Polymorphobacter megasporae: one gene and its partner. The protein of the gene in region 1 interacts with the protein of each later gene in a pairwise test. Links are inferred from orthologs where the notes say so. Each region holds a gene or a part of one and is shown on either strand. Other genes may lie near its edges.

Evidence for each region.
Region 2: the proteins of KTC28_RS07310 (region 1) and grxD interact in binary tests that used the Escherichia coli proteins (3 or more experiments, as listed by UniProt). The link is inferred for Polymorphobacter megasporae from one-to-one orthologs.

Annotation. Positions count from the first base shown.
Region 1 is NZ_CP081848.1:1,547,260-1,550,369, reverse strand. The notes cover bases 244-3,038. They hold KTC28_RS07310 (BolA family protein), read right to left. Parts: upstream 1,882-3,038; coding sequence 1,606-1,881; downstream 244-1,605. Other genes in these bases: cobS (cobaltochelatase subunit CobS), read left to right, coding at 2,626-3,038; KTC28_RS07305 (DnaJ domain-containing protein), read left to right, coding at 1,944-2,549; KTC28_RS07320 (metal-dependent hydrolase family protein), read left to right, coding at 244-1,459. In the rest of the region: more of KTC28_RS07320, read left to right, coding at 170-243; more of cobS, read left to right, coding at 3,039-3,110. UniProt on the Escherichia coli protein: Involved in cell resistance against acid stress.
Region 2 is NZ_CP081848.1:1,764,430-1,767,683, forward strand. What follows is about bases 226-3,164. They hold grxD (Grx4 family monothiol glutaredoxin), read right to left. Parts: upstream 1,891-3,164; coding sequence 1,561-1,890; downstream 226-1,560. Other genes in these bases: hemF (oxygen-dependent coproporphyrinogen oxidase), read left to right, coding at 226-754; KTC28_RS08295 (glycerophosphoryl diester phosphodiesterase membrane domain-containing protein), read right to left, coding at 795-1,508; KTC28_RS08305 (BolA family protein), read right to left, coding at 1,887-2,135; KTC28_RS08310 (DUF1476 domain-containing protein), read right to left, coding at 2,135-2,458; KTC28_RS08315 (DUF4349 domain-containing protein), read left to right, coding at 2,531-3,164. In the rest of the region: more of hemF, read left to right, coding at 1-225; more of KTC28_RS08315, read left to right, coding at 3,165-3,254. UniProt on the Escherichia coli protein: Monothiol glutaredoxin involved in the biogenesis of iron-sulfur clusters.

The DNA of each region.
Region 1 (3,110 bases):
CGAAAATCCTCCAGGCGGCGAGCGAAGGCTCGCACACACGCGGATCGAACGAGGCCGGGAGCGCGATGTTCCACCACCGAACCGAAGCACGCGGGCCCGGCGGGTCGTCGCGCGCTTGCGCCGCCGTCGCCGCTGGCTAGTGTCGATCCAATCAACCGGGGGACCAACGATGTATCGAGTTATTGCTGCCACGATGTTGCTCGCCGCGCCGGCCGGCGCCGAGACGATCGTCATCCATGCGGGCCGAGTCGTCACCGACGCCGCTTTGCCCGCGCGCGGTCCGTCGAGCATTGTCGTCACCGACGGCAGGATCGTGTCGATCGGCGCCGCCGACATGGCGGTCCCGGCGGGCGCGCGGGTCGTCGACCTGTCGACCAAGACGGTGATGCCCGGGCTGATCGACGCGCACGTCCACCTGACGCAGGATTCGGGGCTGCCGTGGTACGCGACGCTGCGCCCCAAATTCTCCGAGCCCTACGCCGCCGCGACCGGGCTCAAGAACGCGCTGATCACCGCCCGCGCGGGCTTTACCACGGTCCGCGACGCCGGCGGGCCGATCCTCGCCAGCCTCGCGATGCGCGACGCGGTCGCCGAGGGATCGTTTCCCGGGCCGCGCATCCTCGTCGCGGGGACGCCGTTATCGATTTCGGGCGGGCACGCCGATGCCGTCGTCGGGCTTGCCCCTGAACTTGCCGAGGCGATCAACGCCGCCGGGCAGAACCCCGGTGTCTGCGACTCACCCGAGGCATGCGCTGTCGACGTCCGCAAGATCGCCGCGAAGGGGGTCGACGTGATCAAGTTCATGGCGACCGGCGGGGTTCTCGACGACGGCGCGATCGGGCTCGAACAGCATTTCAGCGACGCCGAGATGAAGGCGATCGTCACCACCGCGCACGGCGTCGGATTGAAGGCGATGGCGCATGCCCATGGCGCGCGCGGTATCGAGGCGGCGGTCGAGGCCGGTGTCGATTCGATCGAGCACGGCACCTATCTCGACGAGAAAGACGCGAAGCTGATGAAGGCGCGCGGCACCTACATGGTCGCGACGCTGATGGCGTTCGAAGGGTTGAAGCTCCACATCGGCAAGGGCTTCTACACCCCGAACGTCGAGGCGAAGGCGCTCGAGACGCTCAAGATCGTCGGGCGGGGCCTGAGCATCGCCAACAAGTACGGCGTCAACATCGCGCTCGGCACCGACGCCGCGGTCTTCCCGCACGGCCGCAACGCCGAGGAGCTCAACCTGATGGTCACCGAGGGCGGCATGACCCCCAAGGCGGCGCTGATCGCCGCGACGATGGGCGGCGCGCGCTTGCTCGGGGTCGACAAGGTCACCGGCACGCTCGAGCCCGGCAAGTTCGCCGACCTGATCGCGATCGACGGCGACCCGCAGACCGACCCCAAGGCGGTGCTCAGCGTCAGCTATGTCATGACCGAGGGACGCGCGATCCCGATGAAATGACGTCGTGGCAACGGTGCCGGCTACAGGAATCGAACCCGTGACCCCCTGATTACAAATCAGGTGCTCTACCATCTGAGCTAAGCCGGCCTGTGCCCGCTATGCGGCGGCGGCGGCGCGGGTTCAAGCCTCCCCGCGCCGCAGGCGGATTAGGCTTCGCCCGGCGCGGTCGCCTCGATGACGAGAGCGTGGACCTGATCGGGGGCCATCAGGTCGCCGAGCGCGGCGTAGACGGCGCGCTGGCGTTCGACCCGCGACTTGCCGGCGAAGGTCGCGGCCTCGACGCGGACGGTGAAGTGGCTCTCGCCCGCTCCCGAATGCCCGGCGTGGCCGAGATGGTCGTCGCTGTCGTCGATCACCTCGACTTGGCTCGGCGCGAGCCCAGCCACCAGCCGCCGTTCGATTTCTGCTGCGCGTGGTCCCATGTCGCTCTCCCGTTGTCGTTGCGAACGCCTATATCGGCTGATTGCGAACAGGATAACGCAGTTTGACCGAAAGCGGCCCCGATACCCCCCCCCCTGGAACGTCCCGCCCCCGCAGTCCCCGCTTTCACGGCCGCGTCGAGCGCGCCGAGCCGACCCCGTGTGCGCGCCCCGGCTGCCCCAACCCGGCGGAGTTCCGCGCGCCGCGATCGAACCGCGTCGCGGGCGAGATCGGCGGCTGGCAGTGGCTGTGCCTCGACCATGTCCGCGAATTCAACGCCGGGTACAATTTCTTCGACGGCATGTCGCCCGAGGCGATCACCGCCGCGCAGTCGCCGCTCGCCGGGTGGGAGCGCGCCGCACACGATCCGACGGTCCGGTTCAACGACCCGCTCGGCATGGCGCGCGACCGCTACGGCCCCGACGTCTTCGCCGGGCGGCGCGCCAAGTCGGGGCATGTCCTGTCCGACGTCGACATGAAGGCGTTGAAGTCGCTCGATCTCGGCGTCGATGCCTCACCTGCCGACATCCGCCGCGCGTACAAGTCGCTCGTTCGCCAGTATCACCCCGACGCCAATGGCGGCGACCGGACGCATGAGGGAAAGTTGCAGGCGGTGGTTCAAGCCTATACGCACCTCAAGTCCGCCCCCGCCTTCACGCGCCCCCGTTAGGAGCAGCCTTCCCGTGGCAAGTTTGCATTCGTCCGACGTCGTCCTCAGCAACGAAACCGTTCTCGACGCCCCCGACATGGAGGTCGATGCGCGCGAGATGTTCGGCGTCGACGTCGACATGAAGATCCCCGCCTTCTCGGTCGCCGACGAGCGCGTTCCCGACCTCGACCCCGGTTATGTCTTCGATCCCGACACGACGCTCGCGATCCTCGCCGGCTTTGCCTTCAACCGCCGGGTGATGATCCAGGGCTTCCACGGCACCGGCAAGTCGACCCACATCGAGCAGGTCGCGGCGCGGCTCAACTGGCCGTGCGTCCGGATCAACCTCGACAGCCACATCAGCCGCATCGACCTGATCGGCAAGGACGCGATCGTTCTGCGCGAGGGCAAGCAGGTCACCGAATTTCGCGAGGGCCTGCTGCCATGGGCGCTGCAGACTCCGACCGCGCTGGTCTTCGACGAATATGACGCGGGCCGCCCCGACGTCATGTTCGTCATCCAGCGCGTCCTCGAGGTCGAGGGCAAGCTGACCCTGCTCGACCAGAACCGCGTCATCCGCCC
Region 2 (3,254 bases), 220 kb from region 1 along the record:
CGACGGCGATGCCCCCGCCGGACGCTTCGAGCGAACCGCATGGGACCGCCCCGACTCGACCGGAGCCCCCGGCGGCGGCGGCGTCATGTCGGTGATGAAGGGCCGGGTGTTCGAGAAGGTCGGGGTCAACACCTCGACGGTGTTCGGCGAGTTCGCGCCCGAATTTGCCAAGTCCATCAACGGCGCCGATGCCGACCCGCGCTTTTTCGCCACCGGGATCAGCCTCGTCGCACACATGGCGAACCCGCACGTCCCCGCGGTACACATGAACACGCGCTTCCTCGTCACGACCAAGCGCTGGTTCGGCGGGGGAGCCGACCTAAATCCTGCACTCCCGGTCGCCGCCGACACCGCCGATTTCAAGACGGCGTTCAAGGCAGCGTGCGACCGCCACGGCAGCGATTACTACAGCCGTTTCGACCGCTGGTGCGACGAGTATTTCTTCGTACCCCACCGCAACCGCCATCGCGGCGTCGGGGGCATCTTCTACGACCATCTCGAAGGTGCTTTTGCCGCGAATTTCGCCTTCACCCAGGACGTCGGGCGGACCCTGCTCGGTGTGTACCCGGAAATCGTCCGGCGGCACATGCACGACCCGTTCACCGACGCCGAGCGCATCGTCCAGCTGCGCTACCGCGGCCTGTATGCCGAATTCAACCTCGTCTACGACCGCGGCACGACCTTCGGGCTGAAGACCGGCGGCAACGTCGAAGCGATCCTGATGAGCCTGCCGCCGCTGGCGCGATGGGATTAATCGACTGCTGATCCTCCCCTAAGGCGGGGAGGATCTAAGATTAGCGCCGCAACCGCAGGTAGATCAGCGCTATACCGACCGCGTTGAACACCGTGAACAGCGCGCCGACGACTCCGCCGATTACGCTCGAGATTACCGCTCCCGCGGCGCCCGCACCGAGCCCGTTCAGCGCCGTCGCCACGCCGCCGCCGATGATCGCGGCGATTGCCGACAGCGCGAGGAACCACGCCGCCCACATGATTGTGAAGGCGATGATCCGCCAGCCGTTGCCCTCGGTCAGCTCCCAGCTTCGCCGGACCGCAGCGATCGGGGCCACGACGCCGTCGATGACGAGCGGCATCGCCAGCGTCAGCCGACCCGCCATGTAAAGGCCGGGGACGATGAACAGCAGCAGCCCCGCGCCGATCGGCACTGCCGCGAGCAGCAGCGCGACGACAAGCAGCGGCCATAGCCGCAAGGCGACGAGCAGCGCCTCACCGACCGACCGGTCGATCCCGCTCGCCTTGTCGATCGCCAACCTAACGATCGCCGCCTGCGCTACGATCGCGATCAGCGACGGCAACACAAGCGCGCTGAAAACGAGGTTGGGCGTCAGCTCGGCGGGAGTTTTCGGCAGCGCCGGGCCAAACAGCTCGATCGCGACGCCGGGCAGCAGGACGAACGCCGCCGCGATCGGCAGGTATAGTTGCATTCCCGTGGTGGCTGCGGCGAAGGTCTCCCGCCACAATCCGGTAATCGAGATCTGATAATTCATGCGCGGACGCCAATGCGGCGCAAGCGCAGATCCAACACTGTCATCGGCACGCTCAAGCAGCGCGCGCGACGCCCTTTTCGGTCACCATCGTCTCGAGTTCGCCTGACTGGAACATCTCCATCATGATGTCGGAGCCGCCGACGAACTCGCCCTTGACGTACAACTGCGGCACCGTCGGCCAGTCGCTATACGCCTTGATGCCCGAGCGGACCTCGGGGTCTGCGAGGACGTCGACGGTCTCGTAATCGACGCCGAGGCGCTCGAGGATCTGGATCGCGGTCGACGAGAAGCCGCACTGCGGGAACAGCGGCGTCCCCTTCATGAACAGCACGACGTCGGTGCCGCCGACGAGCGCACCGATCTTCGCATTGATATCGGTCATGGTGTGGTCTCCTGAACGGGAAGCGCTGTGGTCAACTGGAGAGCATGCAACTCGCCGCCCATCCTGCCGCCGAGGGCATTGTAGACGAGCTGGTGCTGGCGGACGCGAGGCATGCCAGCGAACGCACCGGAGACGACGCGCGCGCTATAATGGTCGCCGTCGCCGGCAAGATCGGTGATCGTTACCTGCGCGTCGGGTAGCGCGGCAACGATCGCAGCCTCGATGTCGGCGGCTGCCATACCCATCAGGCAACGTCCATGATCTGGTGGCGGGCTTCGGCCTGCGCTGCCGCCATCGCCGCGCGGACATCTTCGTCAGTAACCCCGAGATCGCGGACCTTCAGGTCGGTGACGATCTTGTCGAACACACCTTCGTGGCCGCTCTTCTCGAACTCGGCGTGGACGACGGCGCGGGCGTAATCTTCGCTGGCTTCGGGTGTCATCCCGAGCTTGCCCGCCGTCCACATCCCGAGCAGCTTGTTTGCGCGCGCAGTGATGCGGAACTCGACGTCGGCGTCGTGGGTGAATTTGGCCTCGAAGCCCGCTTCGCGCTCGTCGAATGTCGTCATGGGGATCCTTGGAACGATGTCATCCTGTGTATAGGGTCGCGCAGGCCAAGGTTCAATCGTGGGGGAACGGCGATGGCGAAGCTGCGGGTAGCGTTGCTCCTTGGGCTGACCGTCGCCGCGTGCGGCCGCAAGGGCGATACTGGCGCGCCGACACCGCAAATTTCTGTCGCCCCAGCTGGCGTGAAGAGTGCGGCGCCGTCACGATCCGGGCCCGGGCAGCCGCCATCGGCGCATCACGACGGTGCTGCGTTTATCGCTTACAGCTACAGCCTGGGTTTCGAACTTCCCGCGCGTCGCATCGACGAAGTGCAGCGCGCGCATCGGACTGCGTGCGAGGCACTGGGTCCGTCGCGATGCCAGCTGATCAATGCATCGCGCAGCGGCGGCGAAGGTGATGCCGCCGAGGCGCATCTCGACCTGCGCATCGTTCCGGACGAGGTGAAATCATTCGAAGCGCGACTCGCTGCGACGACCGGCGATGCCGGCGGGACGATGCTTACCAGCAGCGTCACGGGCGAAGATATTACGCGCGAGCTGATCGACGCCGACGCCGCGCTCAAGGCGAAGCGGACCCTGCGCGACAGGCTGCAGACGTTGCTCGAACACCGCGAGGGACGGCTGTCGGACCTGCTAGCGGTGGAGAAAGCGCTGAGCGAGACCCAGCAGCAGCTCGACACCGCGACCGCCGAATTGAGCGAGCTCCAGCAGCGCGTCAGTTTCTCGAAGCTCAGCATCGATTATCGCTCGACGCAGCCGCTCGGCTCGACCGCGCGTCCGCTAGCGACTGCGGTGGCGG